One region of the Streptomyces sp. NPDC051172 genome, then DNA from elsewhere that is predicted to be linked to it. Evidence: riboswitches for the same ligand, from Rfam matches in the RefSeq annotation. Region 1 holds a riboswitch; each other region holds the start of a gene.

Region 1 (4,815 bases):
GCGCCTGGGCCCGGCGCTTCACCTCCGTACCGCGATTCTCGCTCAGTGCCTGCGCGGGGGTGCCGGGCAGGCTGTCGTCGGGGGTGAAGAGCCACTCGATCATCTCTTCGTCGGTGAAGCCGTCGTCCCTCAGGAGCGTCAGGGTGCCGGTCAGGCCCTTGACGACCTTCTGCTCGGCCTCGTCGATGAATGCGGCGGGCACGTGCAGCGCTCGGTTCTCACCTCGGCGTACGGCGATGAGCTGGCCCTCCTTGACCAGCTGCCGCACACGCGTCACCTCGACATCGAGCATCTCTGCGATGTCGGGGAGGGTGAGCCAGGCGGGGACGAGAGCATCGATCTTTGCGTCAATCTCGGTCACGGACTCAAGCCTGCCATCCCGCACTGACAGTCGGAAGCCAGAACCGTCCGACCTGGGGGTTTCGCCGTCCCGTCGGGGCCGCCGTCCGGGTACTACGCCGTGGCCGTCTTCATGGGCCGCGCCGGGTCCACCAGCAGCTCCGGGTCCATCGCGGCGCCCGCCTCGATCAGCCGTCTGCCCTGCGCCAGGTCCCTCGGCCTGCCGACCGCCAGCAGGGCGACCAGGCGGCTCTCGCGCAGCCAGCAGACGGACCAGGCGGGGCCCGAGGGGTCGCCGCGCCACAGGGTCGTGTCGGCGGCGGTGTGATGGCCGGCGTACTGGACGAAGCGGCCGAACTGCTCGGACCAGAAGTACGGGACCGGGTCGTAGACCGCGGGGGGCTCTCCGGTGGCCTCGCCGATGATGTTCGCGGCCACCGTGCGCGGGCCCTGCAGGGCGTTGTCCCAGTGGTGGACCAGCAGACGCTCGTCGTACCGTCCCGAAGAGAAGGAGGCGCAGTCGCCGACCGCGAAGATGTCCGGTGCCGAGGTGCGCAGGTGGGCGTCGGCGACGACTTCGCGGTGCGCGCCGAGCTCGATGCCCGCGCCGGTCAGCCAGGCCGTGGCGGGGCGCGCGCCGATGCCGACCACCACGGCGCCCGCGGGCAGCCGGGAGCCGTCGTCGAGGACGACCGCGCCGGGCTCGATGTACGCCACGCGCGCGTGCGTGCGCAGTTCGGCGCCCGCGTCGGCGTACCAGGCGGCCATCGGTGCGGCCACCTCGGCGGGCAGCGCCCCGGCGAGCGGCCGGTCGGCGGCCTCGACGACGGTGACCGCGCAGCCCGCCTCGCGCGCGGCGGTGGCGAACTCCGCGCCGATCCAGCCCGCGCCGACGACCACGATGTCGTGTTGCCTGGCGAGCACGGGCCGCAGCCGCTCGGCGTCGTCCAGGGTGCGCAGCAGATGCACCCCGGGCACGCCCTCGGTGCCCGGCAGCGTGACCGGTTCCGCGCCGGTCGCAAGGACCAGGACGTCGTACCGCACCGGCCCGGCCTCGGTGTCCAGCTCGTGCTCGCCGGGGCGCACGCCGAGCACCTCGCACCCCAGCCGCAGTTCGATGCCGAGCGCCTCGAAGTCGACGTCGAAGGCGGAGCCCTCGGACTTGCCGAGCAGGACGGCCTTGGACAGCGGCGGCCGGTCGTAGGGCTGATGGGGTTCGGCGCCGATCACCGTCACGGTGCCGGTGAAGCCCTGTTCGCGCAGGGCGACCGCGGTCTGGACACCGGCCATGCCCGCGCCGACGACGGCCACGCGCCGCCCCGGTGACGTGCTCTCTTCCCGCGTCTGCTCGCTCACCTGATCACCATAGACAACTGACTATTTGTCAGTCAGGAGTCGTGCTCAGTGACCTGCTCCACAACACTGGTCCCGCTGCCCGACTGCGACTCCCAGTCCCAGGTCTCCTCCAGTCGCATACGCCCGTCCGGCAGCTCCACGACAGCCGAGACGCAGTGCCCCGAGGACGTCGTCCCGTCGTGCTTGAGCTGTACGTACCGGAAGTCCAGACGGTCACCTGACCGAGTACCCACGAGATGCCCGCGCACGACGTCGCCGCCCGCGTACTCGGCCCAGATCTCGCCGCCCTGCTCGTGGTACGTGAACCGGGTCCGGGTACCCACCTGACCTGGGGCCTGGTCGGCGACGGGGGCGAGGACGAGGCCGTCCAGCGAGCGGGGCATGACGGAAGGCTCCCTTACAGAGGCACGGCGGGTCGGGCTAGGGTGGCCAACGTACAAGCACTCGCGGGAGCCCGGACGCACCGGGCTGAGAGGGAGGCTGGCGGCCTCCGACCGTACGAACCTGATCCGGGTCATGCCGGCGAAGGGAGGGGCTGGACGCCCATGTCGTCACGTACGTCAGACGTCCTCGTCATCGGGGGCGGGATCATCGGCCTGGTCACGGCCTGGCGGGCCGCGCAGCGCGGCTTCGCCACGGCCGTCGTGGACCCCGAACCGGGCGGCGGGGCCGCTCAGGTGGCCGCCGGGATGCTGGCCGCGGTCACGGAACTGCACTACGGCGAGCAGACCCTGCTCGGCCTCAACCTGGAGTCCGCCCGCCGCTACCCGGGCTTCGCGGCCGAGCTCACCGACCTCACCGGCCAGGACCTCGGCTACCGCCGGTGCGGCACGCTCGCCGTCGCCCTGGACGCCGACGACCGCGCCCATCTGCGCGAACTGCACGCCCTGCAGCGGGAGTCGGGCCTTGAGTCGGAGTGGCTGTCGGGGCGCGAATGCCGGCGCCTGGAGCCGATGCTCGCACCGGGCGTGCGCGGCGGCCTGCGGGTGGACGGCGACCACCAGATCGACCCGCGGCGGCTGGCACGCGCGCTGGTGGCCGCGTGCGAGCGGGCCGGAGTCGTGTTCCACCGGGCGTGGGCCGAGCGGTTCCACGTCGTACGGGACCGGGCCTGCGGCGTCACCACGACCGACGGCGCCGAGTTGGGCGCGGGCCAGGTGGTGCTGGCCGCCGGCAGCCTCAGCGGACGGCTGCCGGGCGTCCCGGACGACGTGCTGCCGCCCGTACGCCCCGTGAAGGGGCAGGTGCTGCGGCTGACCGTGCCGAAGCGGTACGCGCCGTTCCTGAGCCGCACGGTACGCGCCGTCGTCCGCGGCAGCCATGTCTACCTGGTGCCGCGCGAGAACGGCGAGCTGGTCGTCGGAGCGACCAGCGAGGAGCTGGGCTGGGACACGACGGTCACCGCGGGCGGCGTGTACGAGCTGCTGCGCGACGCGCACGAGCTGGTCCCCGGGATCACCGAGCTGCCGCTGACGGAGACGCGGGCCGGACTGCGCCCCGGCTCCCCGGACAACGCGCCTCTGCTCGGCCCGACCGAACTGCCCGGTCTGCTGCTGGCCACCGGCCACTACCGCAACGGCGTGCTGCTCACCCCGGTCACCGGCGACGCCATGGCGCACGCCCTGACCACGGGTGAACTCCCGGACGAGGCACGCCCGTTCACTCCCAAGCGTTTCGCGCTCCTGGAGCAGCCCGCATGAACATCTCCGTCAACGGAGAGCCCAGGGAATTCGCCTCCGGCACGGCTCTCGACACCGTCGTACGCGCGCTGACCCCGGCTCCCTCCGGAGTGGCCGCCGCCCTGAACGAAACCGTCGTCCCGCGCGCGCAGTGGCCGTCGACGTCCCTCTGCGAGGGGGACCGCGTCGAGGTCCTCACCGCCGTCCAAGGAGGCTGACCATGGCCGACGACCCCTTTGTCATCGGCGGTACGTCCTTCACGTCCCGTCTGATCATGGGCACCGGCGGTGCCCCCAGCCTCGACGTCCTCGAGCGGGCGCTGGTGGCGTCCGGCACGGAGCTGACGACGGTCGCGATGCGGCGCGTGGACCCCTCGGTGCACGGCTCGGTGCTGTCCGTCCTGGAGAAGCTCGGCATCCGGGTGCTGCCGAACACGGCGGGCTGCTTCACCGCCGGGGAGGCCGTGCTGACCGCCCGCCTCGCGCGTGAGGCGCTCGGCACCGAACTGATCAAGCTTGAGGTGATCGCCGACGAGCGCACCCTGCTGCCGGACCCGATCGAGCTGCTGGACGCGGCGGAGACCCTGGTCGACGACGGATTCACGGTGCTGCCGTACACCAACGACGACCCGGTTCTCGCGCGCAGGCTGGAGGACGTCGGCTGCGCGGCGATCATGCCGCTCGGCTCGCCCATCGGTTCCGGGCTCGGCATCCGCAACCCGCACAACTTCCAGCTGATCACCGAGCACGCGCGCGTGCCTGTGATTCTGGACGCGGGCGCCGGTACGGCCTCGGACGCGGCGCTCGCGATGGAGCTGGGGTGTGCGGGTGTGATGCTTGCCTCAGCGGTGACGCGGGCGCAGGAGCCGCAGCTGATGGCCGAGGCCATGAAGCACGCCGTGGAGGCGGGCAGGCTCGCGTACCGGGCGGGCCGCATCCCGCGCCGCCATTTCGCGGAGGCGTCCTCGCCGCACGAGGGGCGCGCGCACCTGGATCCCGAACGCCCCGCGTTCTGAACTCGCGTTCGACAAGATCCGGAAGTCGGTGCGACGTCCGTCACAGCTCGGCTGCAGTCCCGCCCCGATCTCACCCGAACCGGGAGCCCTGTCAGTCACGGCTCGTACACTCACCTGCGTGGATACGACCCTTCAGGACCCTCTGGTCGGGCAGGTGCTCGACGGGCGCTATCGCGTGGACGCGCGGATCGCGGTCGGCGGGATGGCCACGGTCTACCGGGCCCTGGACACCCGCCTCGACCGCGTGCTCGCGCTCAAGGTGATGCACCCGACGCTCGCAGCCGACGGCACCTTCGTCGACCGGTTCATCCGCGAGGCGAAGTCGGTCGCAAGGCTCGCGCACCCGAACGTGGTGCAGGTCTTCGACCAGGGCACCGACGGGTCGTACGTCTACCTCGCCATGGAGTACGTCGCCGGGTGCACCCT
Region 2 (4,815 bases), on a different contig from region 1:
GGCGGCCAGACCGCCGATCGCCACGGCGATGGCGGTCGCGGCGAGGGCGTACTGGAGCGAGTTGCCGACGGCCTGGATCGGCGGCACGAGGAAGGTCCCGCCGTCGTCGTGGGTCAGCGCCCGGTAGTAGCCGAAGCCCGAGGCGCCCAGGGAGCGCTGCACCAGCACGGCCGGCGGCAGCACGAGCAGCACGAGGACGGTGGCGAGGACTCCGGCCAGCAGCGCCCACTGCCCGGCCCCGCGCGGCCGCCGCGCCGTGACGTTCGCGTCCACGAGCCGCAGGGCTGTCTCCCGCCGCCGTACGGTCCAGGCGTGCACGGCGAGGATCGCGCCGACGGCGGCGAACTGGACGATCGTGAGCACGGCGGCGGTGGACAGGTCGAAGATCTCCGAGGTCTGCCGGTAGATCTCCACTTCGAGGGTGGAGAAGGTCGGGCCGCCGAGGATCTGCACCACGCCGAAGGAGGTGAAGGTGAACAGGAAGACCATCAGCGCGGCGGCGGCCACGGCGGGCGCGAGCGCCGGCAGGGTCACCTTCCGCCAGGCCCTGAACGGGGACGCGCCCAGCATCCGCGCCGCCTCCTCCTGCCGTGGGTCGAGCTGCCCCCACAGGCCGCCTACGGTCCGTACGACCACGGCGTAGTTGAAGAAGACATGCGCCAGCAGGATGGCCCAGACGGTGGTGTCCAGCCGTACGCCCCACAGCTCGTCGAGCAGTCCCCCGCGCCCGACCAGCGCCAGGAACGCCGTACCCACCACGACCGTCGGCAGCACGAACGGGACGGTGACGACGGCGCGCAGCACCTGCTTGCCGGGGAAGTCGAGGCGCGCGAAGACATACGCGCCGGGGAGCGCGACCAGCAGCGTGAGCGCGGTGGAGGCGAGCGCCTGCCAGGTGGTGAACCACAGGACGTGCCGGATGTCGGACTGCGTGACGACGTCCGCGATCCGCCCGAACTGCCACGACCCGTCGACCTTGAGCCCGCGCGCCACGATCGCGGCGACGGGCCAGGCGAAGAAGGCGGCGAAGAACGCGACCGGCACGGCCATCAGACCGAGCCGCACCGCGCTCCCCGTCCGCCTTTGGCGGACGGCTACTTCAGTACGAGTGACGTCCACGACTTGACCCACTGGTCACGGTTGGCGGCGATCTTCGTCGGGGCCATGGTCTCGGGGTCCTTGGCCGGCTGCCCGTACTTCACGAACTCCGGCGGCACCTTGGCGCCCTCGATCACCGGGTAGACGAACATGTTGAGCGGCATGTCCTCCTGGAACTCCTTGCCCACCAGGAAGTCGATGAACGCCTTCCCACCCTTGGTGTTCCCGGCGTTGCTGAGCAGCCCGGCGTACTCGATCTGCCGGAAGCAGGTGCCGTACGACGTTCCGATCGGCGCGGTCTTCGGCTTCGGGTCGCCGTAGATGACCTCGGCGGGCGGCGAGGAGGCGTAGGAGACGACGAGCGGCCGGTCCGCCTTGGCCTTCTTGCCGCCCGCGGACCCGGAGAACTCCTCGTTGTAGGCCTGCTCCCAGCCGTCGACGACCTTCACGCCGTTCGCCTTGAGCTTCTTCCAGTAGCCCTGCCAGCCGGTGTCGCCGTACTTGGCGGCCGTGCCGAGCAGGAAGCCGAGGCCGGGCGAGGAGGTGGAGGCGTTCTCGGTGACGAGCAGGTTCTTGTACGCGGGCTTGACGAGATCGTCGAGCGTCTGGGGCGGTGCCAGCTTGTGCTTGCTGAAGTACGCCTTGTCGTAGTTGACGCAGATGTCACCGGAGTCGATCGGTGTGACCCGGTGCCGTGCCTGGTCGACCCGGTACTGCGCCTGGATCCGGTCTGCGCCCTTCGCCTCGTACGACTGGAACAGCCCGTTGTCGAGCGCCCGCGAGAGCAGGGTGTTGTCGACGCCGAAGAAGACGTCGCCCTGCGGGTTGTCCTTGGTGAGGATGGCCTTGTTGACGGCCTGCCCGGCGTCGCCGCTCTTGAGGACCTTGACCTTGTATCCGGACTGCTTCTCGAAGTCCGCGAGAACGTTCTTCGAGACGGCCCACGAGTCGTGGCTGACGAGGGTCACGGTCCTGGAGTCCGCCGAGCCTCCACTGCCGGCCGAGGACCCGCACGCGGACAGCGTGATCAGGCCGAGGCCGACCGCGGCGGCCACGAACGTCTTGGTGTGCACTGAATTCCTCCTGGCTGACCAGGAAGAGACGCGGCCCTGCCCGGAAGCGCCGGAGCATTCCACCGGCTTCCGGGCAGGGCGCAACAGCTCGAGTGAAGACCGAACTTCCTACCCAGAATGACCTGGGCAAGGTTCAGAGGGTCTGCGGCCCGGTTGCCGCACTCTCAGCGCTGTGGCGCTCCCCTGTCGGAATATGAAGATGTACGTACCGGCTCAGGCTACCGCTCGGTGGCCGCGAGCTGACCGCAGGCCCCGTCGATCTCCTGCCCACGGGTGTCCCGGACGGTCACCGGCACACCATGCGCGGCGATGGCCTCGACGAAGGCCTTCTCGTCCTCGGGCCGGGACGCCGTCCACTTCGAGCCGGGGGTCGGGTTCAGCGGGATGAGGTTGACGTGCACGGGCTTGCCGCGGAGCAGCCGTCCGAGCCGGTCACCGCGCCACGCCTGGTCGTTGATGTCCCGGATCAGCGCGTACTCGATCGACAGCCGCCGCCCGCTCTTCTCGACGTACTCGAAGCCGGCGTCGAGGACCTCGCGCACCTTCCACCGGGTGTTGACGGGGACGAGGGTGTCGCGCAGCTCGTCGTCCGGCGCGTGCAGCGAGATGGCGAGCCGGCACTTGAAGCCCTCGTCGGCGAACCGGTGGATGGCCGGGACGAGGCCGACGGTCGAGACGGTGATGCCGCGCTGGGAGAGCCCGAGCCCGTCGGGAGCGGGGTCGGTGAGGGCCCGTACGGCCCCGACGACCCGCTTGTAGTTGGCGAGCGGCTCACCCATCCCCATGAAGACGATGTTGGACAGCCGCGCGGGCCCTCCAGGCACCTCTCCGTCCCTGAGAGCCCGCATCCCGTCGACGATCTGGTGCACGATCTCGGCGGTGGACAGATTCCGGTCGAGCCCGGCCTGCCCGGTGGCACAGAACGGGCAGTTCATCCCGCAGCCGGCCTGTGAGCTGATGCACATGGTCACCCGGTCCGGGTAGCGCATCAGCACCGACTCGACGAGCGTCCCGTCGAACAGCCGCCACAAGGTCTTGCGCGTCGTCCCCTGGTCGGTCGACAGATGCCGTACGACCGTCATCAGCTCGGGAAGCAGCGCCTCCTGCAGCTTGCCGCGCGAACCGGCCGGGATGTCGGTCCACTCCGCCGGGTCGTGCGCATACCGCGCGAAGTAGTGCTGCGACAGCTGCTTGGCACGAAACGGCTTCTCGCCGATCTCGGCCACCGCTTCCTTGCGCTCGGCGGGCGTGAGATCGGCAAGATGCCGCGGCGGCTTCTTGGCTCCACGGGGGGCGACGAAAGTGAGTTCTCCGGGCTTAGGCATGGCTGTACCAGTGTCGCAGATCCAATGGTGTGGCCCGCTCCACCAAGAATGCGGGTGAAAGTGAAGCCTCCGGGAGACCGGCGACAGCAACAAGGCCTGCCTAGGTGGTGGTGTGCTCCAGCTTGTCCTTGAGCAACTGCTCGTTGCGCGGCATCTCCTTGCGGACCTGCTGGCGGACGACCAGCGGGAGCAGGATCCTGCCGAGGCCGCGTCCCTCGAAGTCCAGGTCCATGGTCACGTGAGTACGGCGGCCGTCGTCGAGGGGCGTGATCTCGCCGTGGAAGTTGCCCCTGACAGGGCCGTCGATCCCGCGTACGGTCCAGGAGCGCTGCGGTTCGTACTGGGTGCACTCCATGGTCATCGGAATGTCGCGGGCGCCTACGTGCCGGGTGACCCGGACCCGGGATCCGAGTCCGAAGGGGTGGTCGTCGAGCTGTTCGGCGGCGACCGCGCTGAGCTGCCACTCCGGCATGTGGGAGGGGTCGATGATGTACGCCCAGGCGTCCTCAGGACGGCAGTCCACGTCGAACTCCTCATGGATGGTGGACATGGCGCCTCCGCTTCGGGTTCGGGAGATCCCCTTTGAGGGCTTACATCGGAATCGTCCCACTCGGCCGACCGGTGCGCCATCGTCCGGAAAGCCCTCCCGAAGCCTGGAGCCCCCGCCCTCGGAAGGGCAGGGGCTCCACGCGTCACGGGCCGGTCAGCCGGACCCCACGAACAGCACCATCAGCAGCCACACCACCGGCGCAGTCGGCAGCAGCGAGTCCAGCCGGTCCATGATGCCGCCGTGCCCCGGCAGCAGCGTGCCCATGTCCTTGATGCCCAGGTCCCGTTTGATCATCGACTCACCGAGGTCGCCCAGAGTGGCGCTGGCCGCGACCGCGACGCCGAGGATCAGGCCCTGCCACCAGGCGCCGTCGTCGATCAGGAACTGCATGCACAGCGCGCCCGCCACCATCGCGAACGTGACCGCGCCGAGCAGGCCCTCGCGGGTCTTGCCGGGGCTGATGCGCGGGGCGAGCTTGTGGCTCCCGAAACGCCAGCCGACGGCGTACGCGCCCGTGTCGCTGACCACCGTCAGCAGCAGGAAGGTCAGCACACGCCACGGGCCGTCCTCGGCCGTCAGCATCAGCGCCACGAACGTCGCCAGGAAGGGAACGTAGAAGGCCGCGAAGACACCCGCCGTGACGTCCTTGAGGTAGCCCTCCGGCGGTTCCGTCATGCGCCATACGAGGACGGCGAGCGCCGTGAGTGCCATGGCGACCCACGCGCCCTCGGCGCCCCGCACGTAACCCGCGACGACCATCGCTCCGCCG
Region 3 (4,815 bases), on a different contig from region 1:
TGCGGGGTGATCTCGGGAAGCAGGTGATCGCCGGAGAACAGCCTTCCGTGGCCCGGCAGTCGGGCCGGATGCTGCTCCTCCAGGTGCAGGCAGACATGACCGGGGGTGTGCCCCGGCGTCCAGATCGCGCGCAGCCGGCGGCCCGGGAGGCCGAGCAGCTCGCCGGGGACGATCTCCCGGTCGGGCAGCGCGGGGGAGAAGCCCGGCAGAGTGGTGCGGGGCGCTGCGTCGCGCAGCGGTGCCACGTGCTCCTCGGGGGCGCCGGCGGCGACCAGCTTGGCGGTCATGTACGCGAACCAGCGCCCCGGCCGGGTGTCGCGGGTGCGCCGCACGATCGCCGTGTCCGCGGCATGCATGGCGATCCAGGCGCCGGACGCCTCGCGCACCTTGCCGGACAGGCCGTGGTGGTCGGGGTGGTGGTGGGTGATGACGACGCCGTGCACCTCGCCCACCGCCGTACCGCAGGCCGTCAGCCCCTCGGCGAGCGTGTCCCAGGAGGCGGGGTCGTCCCAGCCCGTGTCGACCAGTACGGGCCCGCGGTCGGTGTCGACGACGTAGACCAGCGTATGGCCGAGCGGGTTGTCCGGGATGGGGACCTCGATCGACCGGACGCCTCCGCCGTGGTCGTACACCTGCGTCATGGGCTCCCCAATCACCGCGGACCGGCCACGCTCGGCCCACTATAACTAGAACGCGTTTCGATGGGAGCCCAAGTCACCTGTCCACGCGGTCAACTCGTGTGCGGCCCGTGGACTCCTCCGAGGGGAACTGGTATCAGTGCCGTATCTGATGAACCGTCAGAGACAGGCGCTCCGGGGAGGCAGTCGGCCATGACCGAGCTCGTGGAACACGGACAGCTGTTCATCGGCGGGGAGTTGACCGACCCCCTCGGCAAGGACGTCATCGAGGTGATCTCACCGCACACCGAGGAGGTCATCGGGCGGGTGCCGCACGCCTCGCGGGAGGACGTCGACCGGGCCGTCGCCGCCGCCCGCCGCGCCTTCGACGAGGGGCCCTGGCCGCGGATGACCCTCGACGAACGGATCGAGGTCGTCACCCGCATCAAGGACGCGATCGCCGTACGGCACGAGGAGATCGCCCGTGTGATCTCCTCCGAGAACGGGTCCCCGTACTCCTGGAGCGTCCTCGCGCAGGCGCTCGGCGCGATGATGGTGTGGGACGCGGCGATCACCGTCGCCCGGAACTTCACGTATGAGGAGCAGCGCGACGGCGTGCTCGGGAAGATCCTGGTGCGGCGCGAGCCGGTCGGGGTCGTGGCGGCCGTGGTCCCCTGGAACGTCCCGCAGTTCGTGGCCGCCGCCAAGCTCGCGCCCGCGCTGCTCACCGGCTGCACGGTGGTGCTCAAGCCGTCACCCGAGTCGCCGCTGGACGCGTACATCCTGGCCGACATCACGCGCGAGGCCGGGCTGCCCGAGGGCGTGCTGTCGATCCTGCCCGCGGACCGCGAGGTCAGCGAGTACCTGGTCGGGCATCCCGGGGTCGACAAGGTCGCCTTCACCGGTTCGGTGGCGGCCGGCAGGCGCGTGATGGAGGTGGCCTCCCGCAACCTCACCCGCGTGACACTGGAGCTGGGCGGCAAGTCGGCGGCGGTCGTCCTGCCGGACGCGGACGTGGCGACCACCGTCGCGGGCGTCGTCCCGGCGGCCTGGATGAACAACGGCCAGGCGTGCGTGGCCCAGACCCGCATCCTGCTGCCGCGCTCGCGCTACGACGAGTTCGCCGAGGCCTTCGCGGCGGCGGCGAGCGCCCTGGTCGTCGGCGACCCCCTGGATGCGGCGACCCAGGTCGGCCCGCTCGTGGCGAAGCGCCAGCAGCAGCGCAACCTCGACTACATCCGCATCGGCCAGGAGGAGGGCGCCAAGATCCTCACCGGTGGCGGCCGCCCGCCGGGCCTGGACCGCGGCTGGTACGTCGAACCGACCCTCTTCGGCGACGTCGACAACTCCATGCGCATCGCGCGGGAGGAGATCTTCGGCCCGGTGATCTGCCTGCTCCCGTACGGCGACGAGTCCGAAGCCCTGAAGATCGCGAACGACTCCGAGTACGGGCTCAGCGGCAGCGTGTGGACGGTGGACGTGGCTCACGGCATCGAGGTGGCTCGGCAGGTCCGCACCGGCACGTACTCGGTGAACACCTTCAGCCTCGACATGCTCGGCCCCTTCGGCGGCTACAAGAACTCCGGCCTTGGGCGGGAGTTCGGGCCCGAGGGCTACGGCGAGTACCTCGAACACAAGATGATCCATCTCCCGGCAGGCTGGGAGGGCTGAGTGACCATGGGCGACCGCTGGCACGTCGAGGTCGACCGCTCCGTCTGCATCGGCTCGGCCCAGTGCGTCCACCGCGCGACCGGGGCCTTCCGCCTCGACTCCGCCATGCAGTCGCACCCCGTCGAGCCGGAGACGGACGCCGACGAACGCATCCTGGAGGCGGCGGAGAACTGCCCGGTGGAGGCCGTCGTGATCACGCTGCTGGGGAGTGGGGAGCCGGTGTTTCCGCCGGAGGAGTAGAGCCAGAAAAAGTACCATTTCAGGGGTTTCATTCCAGGTCGGATGTTCTATTCTGGGAATTGGCCTACGGGACGAGTGAGGGAGCCCGAACCGGAGTAGCCGATTCTGGCGTGAAGCAGTCAGTCCGCTGGGACCGACGTCGACGGTCCGGGCTGAGAGGCCGGAAGGCCGTGGATCGCAAGGTCCACGACTGGAAGGCGACCTCCACCACCTGACCCGGGTAGCACCGGCGAAGGGAACCCGTCTCGTAGGTCCTTGGTGTGCCCGCTACGCTCCAGCGGTTGCCGTAGGAGCGATCGGGGCGGGGAAGAGTGCGAAGGTCCGAGGCCAGAAAGCTGATCAAGCAGGCTCGTGAGGCGTGGCAGGCCGAGGCGTGGCCGCGCGCCGCCGGCCTCTACGAGCAGGTGCTCGCCCATTTCCCGGACGAGAAACCGAGCGCCAACTGGTGGTACAACGCCGCGCTCGCCCACAAGTTCCTGCGGAACTGGGCGAAGGCGTACGAACTCGGACGCGAGGCCGCCGCGCGCTCCCCGCGCGGTGAGGGCGACCCGGCGTACTGGAACCTGGGCATCGCGGCGACCATCCAGCGCGACTGGGCCACGGCCCGCGACGCCTGGGCCGGCTTCGGCATCGCCCTCCCCGACGGTGAGGGCGAGATCGTCGGCAGCTTCGGCAACGCATGCGTACGGCTCGACACCGGCGGCAAGCGCGAGGTCGTGTGGATCGAGCGGCTGTGCCCGACGCGGGGGCGGGTGGTGAACGTCCCGGTGACCGGAGGGCGGCGGTACGGCGAGATCGTCGTCCACGACGGCGAGCCGAAGGGGGAGCGGATCCTCGACGGCGTGACCTTCCCCGTCTTCGACGAGCTGCTCCTCTTCGAGGCCTCCGAGCTGCCCACCATGGAGGTGACCGTGGCGGCCGGCGAGGCGGTCGACCTGCGGGCCCTGCTCGACCTGTTCGGCGAGCACGGCTACGGCGCGGAACCGGCCAGCAGCGCCCGCGTGCTCTGCGGCTGCTGCAGCGAGGGCACCCACCAGCAGGACCGGAGCCTGCCGACAGGCGCCCAGACGGTGTCCCTCGCGGCCCCCGAGGAGGAGGCGCGGCGGCTGCTGGCGCAGTGGGCGGACGGCGCGACGATCGGGCGGAGCTGGAGCGGGCTGGCGGCGGTCGGCTGAGACGTGCCCCGGGGCGCCGCCGAACCGCGGCCGGCTTCCTCCGCTCTCCTCAGGACGGTTTCCCGGACGCCTTCGGATCCGTCAGGTCGATCAGCCGGCAGACCGTCTCGATGTCGATCTTGACCTGGGCGATGGAGGCGCGGCCCGAGAGCCAGGTGATCAGGGCCGAGTGCCAGGTGTGCTCGATGACCCGGACCGCGGAGAGCTGCTCGGGGGTCGGGTTCTCCTGGCCCATCGCGTCCAGGATGATCAGGGTGGTCTGGCGGGAGACCTGGTCCACCTCGGGCGAGACGCTGCGGTCGGCGAAGGTCAGCGCACGCACCATCGCATCGGCCAGATGCGGCTCGCGCTGCAGCGCGCGGAAGGCCCGCATCAGCGTCTCGGCGACCCGCTCGGCCGCCGTCTCGCCCTGCGGCGGCTTCTTCCGCAGCGTGCCGTGCATGTGCTCCAGCTGGTCCTGCATGGTGGCGACCAGCAGATGGATCTTGGACGGGAAGTAGCGGTAGAGGGTGCCGAGGGCGACCTGCGAGGACTCGGCGACCTCGCGCATCTGCACCGCGTCGAAACCGCCCCGGCTGGCCAGCTGCGCGCTCGCGTGCAGGATGCGCCGACGACGCGCCTCCTGCCGCTCCGTGAGGGGCGGGGAGGCCGGCTGCGAGGTACGTGCTTCCACCTTGGCCACCTTCGCTTGCGCAGGCATGGATCCCGTTCCGTGACAGTCGGTGAGGGCTGGTGATCGCACCGAGTTTGGCAGGGCCTCGGCCGTGGCGCGAATCACCTGATCCACTGCTCACCGCACCCCTACCTGCCGGTAGATTCAGAGCCTCCTGGACGATCAAGTCTGAAACTTGTTCTAGATTAGCGTCCCGGCGTAATCTCGCGGGACAGTGCAGGCAGAAGGGGGCCCAGAGTGACCGCTGAGGCCAGTCAGGCGGGTCCCCGGGAGGACCTCGCCGCCGACGGCGAGCGACCGCTCCACATCGCGCTCCTCACTTATAAAGGGAACCCGTTCTGCGGCGGACAGGGCGTCTACGTCCGCCACCTCTCGCGTGAGCTGGCCCGCCTCGGCCACCGCGTCGAGGTCATCGGCTCCCAGCCCTACCCCGTGCTCG
Region 4 (4,815 bases), on a different contig from region 1:
ACGTCGACCGGCCGCATGCCCCACCTCGGCTACGGCCGGCCGGGCTTCAGCAGCCCGGACGACGGCTCGGCCCCCGGCCCGCGCCCGAGCTTCACCAGCCCGGACTACACCAGCCCGGATTTCGGAGGCCCGGAACACCAGCCGGAGTAACCGTCGGCTTGCGCCCCCCGAACCAGAAAGGCCCGTCGAGGCCCGCAGGGGGAGCGCAAGCCGAACACCGATCGCGAAACGACGGCTCCGCCCTACGGCACCTCAGGCCGAAGAGCGGACCGTCCTCCACGTCGGAGCTGCCACTCTCGACTTCTGAAAGACCCCTTCAGCGATCTCCTCGGGAGACGCCCCTTCAATCACAGCACCGCCGAACCGCTCTGTGATGCCTTGGCCGGCCTTCATCGAGCTGGATCGGTGCCCTCATCGGGCCGGCCGAGCCTCCGGCTCAGGCCAGGTTGTGAGCGCAGGCCTGCCAGCCTGCGGTGATCCTCGGAACCGGACAGGCTATCGTCCAAGGACAAGAGCGACAGGAGCTGCACGGGACGCCCGGCCGAGGCTGCCGCCTCCAGCTTGTGATGGCCGTCGAGCAGGAAATGCGTCACTCCCCAGTGCTCGTATTCGTCGGTCGACTGAAGGCTCACCGCAGGCTGACAGCGATCCAGCGTCGACACCGCGACTGCCGTCGGCACCGCCCTTTGCATCATCCGCGCGGCGTACTCCGCCACCCGTTCCCGGTCGTTCCACAGGGGGAGGAACCATCGGTACGACGAACTCGTAGAGGTGAGCGTCTTCGTCGATCACAGTCTCGAACGTGCGGTGGTACGGCGTGCGGGGATGCTCCGGAAGACCCCAGAACTGGTCGGGTCCCCAGGTGGCGACTTGCTCATTGCTGAAGTAGTCGCCCTCCTGCCCCGGAGTGATCAACCGCGGCTCCACACGGATCAGCGACGGCAGGTAGTTGCCTTCCGGCAGCAGGGATCCGAACGCAAGCAGAATGCCGTCGTCCAGGTCGGAGACCCGACCGGCGAGGCATTCCTGCATGCCCTCCGACGACAGCGTCTGATTGGCGCCCTCCAGCCGCTGGAACAGAAACATCATCGAGGACCAGCAACCTGCGGCCCGGCGCCGACCCCAGTCCCTGGAGCTCGGTCGCGAACCGCAGCCTCGCCTCCGATCCGGGCACTCCGAGCCTGCGCGGCTCGCCCACGACGATGCTCATCATGCCCGTGACCGTATGAGAGCCACCGCCAGGCACCAGACCGCTCCCCACGAAGAGCCGGCCTGTACACCCGGCCGTCGCCGGACCCGGGCCCCACCATGAGCAACGGGCCCGACGACAGGTGGCCGCTCAGTCCGCGATCGGCAGGTACACCCTGTTGCCGCTGGCAGCGAACTCCTTGGACTTCTGCAGCATGCCTTCCGCGACCTCCTCCGGCGACGCCCCCTCGACAGCGCCACCACCGAACCGCTCTGTGATGCTTTGGCTGATCTTCATCGAGCAGAACTTCGGCCCGCACATCGAGCAGAAGTGGGCGGTCTTGGCCGGCTCCGCCGGGAGGGTCTCGTCGTGGAACTCCCGTGCCGTGTCCGGGTCCAGGGCGAGGTTGAACTGGTCCTCCCACCGGAACTCGAAGCGGGCGTCGGACAGCGCGTCGTCCCATTCCTGCGCCCCGGGGTGCCCCTTGGCGAGGTCGGCCGCATGGGCGGCGATCTTGTAGGTGATGACACCGGTCTTGACGTCGTCACGGTTGGGCAGGCCCAGGTGTTCCTTGGGCGTGACATAGCAGAGCATGGCCGTGCCCCACCACGCGATCATCGCGGCACCTATGCCGGAGGTGATGTGGTCGTACGCCGGCGCGACGTCCGTGGTCAGCGGGCCGAGCGTATAGAACGGAGCTTCATCGCAGATCTCCTGCTGAAGGTCGATGTTCTCCTTGATCTTGTGCATCGGGACGTGTCCCGGGCCCTCGATCATGGTCTGTACGTTGAAACGCTTGGCGATCCGGTTGAGTTCCCCGAGCGTGCGCAACTCAGCGAACTGCGCCTCGTCGTTGGCGTCCGCGATCGACCCGGGCCTGAGGCCGTCGCCCAGCGAGTACGTGACGTCGTAGGCGGCGAGGATCTCGCAGAGTTCCTCGAAGTTCTCGTACAGGAACGACTCCTTGTGGTGCGCGAGGCACCACGCGGCCATGATGGAGCCGCCACGCGAGACGATGCCGGTCTTGCGGTTCGCGGTGAGCGGGACGTACGGCAGGCGGACGCCCGCGTGGACCGTCATGTAGTCCACGCCCTGCTCGGCCTGCTCGATGACGGTGTCCTTGTAGATCTCCCAGGTGAGCTCCTCGGCGCGGCCGTCCACCTTCTCCAGGGCCTGATAGAGCGGCACCGTGCCGATGGGGACGGGGGAGTTGCGCAGCACCCACTCACGCGTGGTGTGGATGTTGCGGCCGGTGGAGAGGTCCATGACCGTGTCGGCACCCCAGCGGGACGCCCAGGTCATCTTCTCGACCTCCTCCTCGATGGAGGACGTCACCGCGGAGTTGCCGATGTTGGCGTTGACCTTCACCAGGAACCGCTTGCCGATGATCATCGGCTCGATCTCCGGGTGATTGACGTTGGCCGGCAGTACCGCGCGGCCCGCCTCGATCTCCTGGCGGACCACCTCGGGCGAGACGTTCTCCCGGATGGCCACGTACTCCATCTCCGGCGTGATCTCCCCGCGGCGGGCGTACGCGAGCTGCGTGACCGCCTTGCCGTCGCGACTGCGGCGCGGCTGGCGCGGCCGGCCCGGGAAAACCGCGTCGAGGTTGCGCAGACCACCTCGTGGAGAGGTGTGCTTGATCCCGTCGTCCTCGGGACGGGCGGGACGGCCCGCGTACTCCTCCGTGTCGCCGCGCGCGATGATCCAGTTCTCGCGCAGCGGGGCGAGCCCCCTGCGCACATCGGTGTCGACGAGCGGATCGGTGTACGGGCCCGACGTGTCGTACAGCGTGACCGACTGCCCGTTGGTGAGATGCACCTGACGGACCGGCACCCGCAGATCGGGGCGCGAGCCCTCGACATACGCCTTGTGCCAGCCGATGGACTTCCCGGCCTCCTGGGACTTTTCGCCCTGAATGGGCTGTTCGTCCTGGCTGGAGGCAGGCGTGCGTGCGTCCTTGTTGGTCATGAGACCTACTCCCTACGCCGGCATTACCCGGTAACAGGTTCGGCGGTCGACGCAGCGGTTTCCGTCTGTCGATGTTTCGTGGGGAACATCACTCGACTTCGGTGATGTTCCACGTGAAACATCGCTGGGACGGAGGTCAGCGCCCTCTCAGCCCGGTGCTCCGAGCTCCCGCGTGTGCAAAGGTGCCTCCACGCTAGCGTCAATTCGGGCGCGCTGAACAGAGGGCCCCTGTCGTTCTTGCGATGATCTGGCGGTGACCACGACACATCAGCCCTCCTACCCCCCTCCGGAGCCGCCCCGCGGACATCGCTCCGAAGACGGCAGCCGCCATGGTTCCGGGGCTGGACACCAGCACGGGCCGGGGGCCGGCGCCGGGCACGGTCACGAGGCAGGTGGCGGGCACGGGCCGGGACACGGCCATGGTTCGGGTGGCGGGCACGGTCACTCGCACAGCCACGGTCCCGCGGCTCCGGTCTCCAAGCACCTGCGCAAGGTCATCGCCGCCATCCTCATCCCGTTCACCGCGGCCGTGGCAGTCGGGCTCGTGGTCCTGTGGCCCGGCGGCGCCCCGCCTCACGCACGCACCGGTGTGGGTTTCGACCGGCAGACCCAGCAGGCGACGGTCGCCAAGGTCGTGAGCGTGAGCTGCAAGTCGGTGAACGCCTCGGGTGAGACTGCGACGGGGGACACCTCCACCGCCGAGGGCTCCTCCGCCCAGCAGCAGGCGAAGGGCACCTGCAAGAAGGCGACGATCCGCGTCGACTCCGGAAAGGACAAGGGCCGTACGTTCACCGAGATCGTGCAGCCGGACCAGTCACGGCAGCTGCATGAGGGCGAGAAGGTCGTGGCAGCCTACGAGCCCTCCGCTCCGAAGGACCTTCAGTACTCGGTCGCCGATGTGAACCGCCGCTTCCCCATGGCGCTGCTGGCCGGCATCTTCGCGCTCGCCGTCGTGGTGGTGGGCCGGATGCGCGGCCTGATGGCCCTGATCGCGCTGGCCGTCAGCTTCCTGGTGCTGACCTTCTTCATCCTGCCCGCGATCCTGCAGGGTTCGGATCCACTGCTCGTGGCGGTGATCGGATCGAGCGCCATCATGCTGATCGCGCTCTACATGTGCCATGGTCTGTCGGCCCGTACCTCCGTGGCGGTGCTGGGCACGCTGCTCTCGCTCGTCCTGATCGGCCTGCTCGGCTCCGAGTTCATCGGCTGGGCAGCCCTGACCGGCAACACGGACGACAACACCGGTCTGATCCACGGCCTGTACCCGTCGATCGACATGAGCGGCCTGCTGCTGGCCGGCGTCATCATCGGTTCGCTCGGTGTCCTCGACGACGTGACGGTCACCCAGACGTCGGCGGTCTGGGAGCTGCACGAGGCGAATCCGTCGATGGGCTGGCGGGGGCTGTACCGGGCGGGCATCCGCATCGGCCGCGACCACATCGCATCCGTCGTCAACACTCTCGTCCTCGCCTACGCGGGCGCCGCGCTGCCCCTGCTGCTGCTCTTCTCCATCGCACAGAGCAGTGTGGGGACGGTCGCCAACAGCGAACTGGTGGCGGAGGAGATCGTACGCACGCTGGTGGGCTCGATCGGCCTGGTCGCCTCGGTGCCGGTCACGACGCTGCTCGCGGCACTGGTGGTCGCCGCCGACCGTC

Evidence for each region. A riboswitch is a leader RNA that binds a small molecule or an ion and turns the genes downstream of it on or off. The one in region 1 is predicted to bind thiamine pyrophosphate.
Region 2: it holds a riboswitch for thiamine pyrophosphate, as region 1 does, so the genes downstream of both, AB0N07_RS04505 (thiamine ABC transporter substrate-binding protein) here and thiO (glycine oxidase ThiO) in region 1, are expected to answer to the same signal.
Region 3: it holds a riboswitch for thiamine pyrophosphate, as region 1 does, so the genes downstream of both, AB0N07_RS28875 (tetratricopeptide repeat protein) here and thiO (glycine oxidase ThiO) in region 1, are expected to answer to the same signal.
Region 4: it holds a riboswitch for thiamine pyrophosphate, as region 1 does, so the genes downstream of both, thiC (phosphomethylpyrimidine synthase ThiC) here and thiO (glycine oxidase ThiO) in region 1, are expected to answer to the same signal.

The regions. Positions count from the first base shown of each region.
Region 1 covers NZ_JBFBBE010000039.1:44,145-48,959, reverse strand. Annotated here, with positions in the region: gene AB0N07_RS23730 (Rv2175c family DNA-binding protein) at 1-361, opposite strand, end outside; gene AB0N07_RS23725 (FAD-dependent oxidoreductase) at 454-1,695, opposite strand; gene AB0N07_RS23720 (hypothetical protein) at 1,728-2,078, opposite strand; TPP riboswitch at 2,132-2,243, shown strand; gene thiO (glycine oxidase ThiO) at 2,241-3,395, shown strand; gene thiS (sulfur carrier protein ThiS) at 3,392-3,592, shown strand; gene AB0N07_RS23705 (thiazole synthase) at 3,595-4,389, shown strand; gene pknB (Stk1 family PASTA domain-containing Ser/Thr kinase) at 4,508-4,815, shown strand, end outside.
Region 2 covers NZ_JBFBBE010000005.1:93,183-97,997, reverse strand. Annotated here, with positions in the region: gene AB0N07_RS04510 (iron ABC transporter permease) at 1-1,050, opposite strand, end outside; gene AB0N07_RS04505 (thiamine ABC transporter substrate-binding protein) at 1,095-2,171, opposite strand; TPP riboswitch at 2,259-2,366, opposite strand; gene rlmN (23S rRNA (adenine(2503)-C(2))-methyltransferase RlmN) at 2,390-3,496, opposite strand; gene AB0N07_RS04495 (SRPBCC family protein) at 3,597-4,046, opposite strand; gene AB0N07_RS04490 (phosphatidate cytidylyltransferase) at 4,200-4,815, opposite strand, start outside.
Region 3 covers NZ_JBFBBE010000054.1:36,322-41,136, forward strand. Annotated here, with positions in the region: gene AB0N07_RS28860 (MBL fold metallo-hydrolase) at 1-641, opposite strand, end outside; gene AB0N07_RS28865 (aldehyde dehydrogenase) at 831-2,288, shown strand; gene AB0N07_RS28870 (ferredoxin) at 2,295-2,528, shown strand; TPP riboswitch at 2,596-2,783, shown strand; gene AB0N07_RS28875 (tetratricopeptide repeat protein) at 2,840-3,703, shown strand; gene AB0N07_RS28880 (TetR family transcriptional regulator) at 3,753-4,403, opposite strand; gene AB0N07_RS28885 (glycosyltransferase family 4 protein) at 4,614-4,815, shown strand, end outside.
Region 4 covers NZ_JBFBBE010000015.1:83,230-88,044, reverse strand. Annotated here, with positions in the region: gene AB0N07_RS12025 (hypothetical protein) at 1-150, shown strand, start outside; gene AB0N07_RS12020 (hypothetical protein) at 390-716, opposite strand; gene thiC (phosphomethylpyrimidine synthase ThiC) at 1,340-3,160, opposite strand; TPP riboswitch at 3,153-3,342, opposite strand; gene AB0N07_RS12010 (YibE/F family protein) at 3,414-4,815, shown strand, end outside.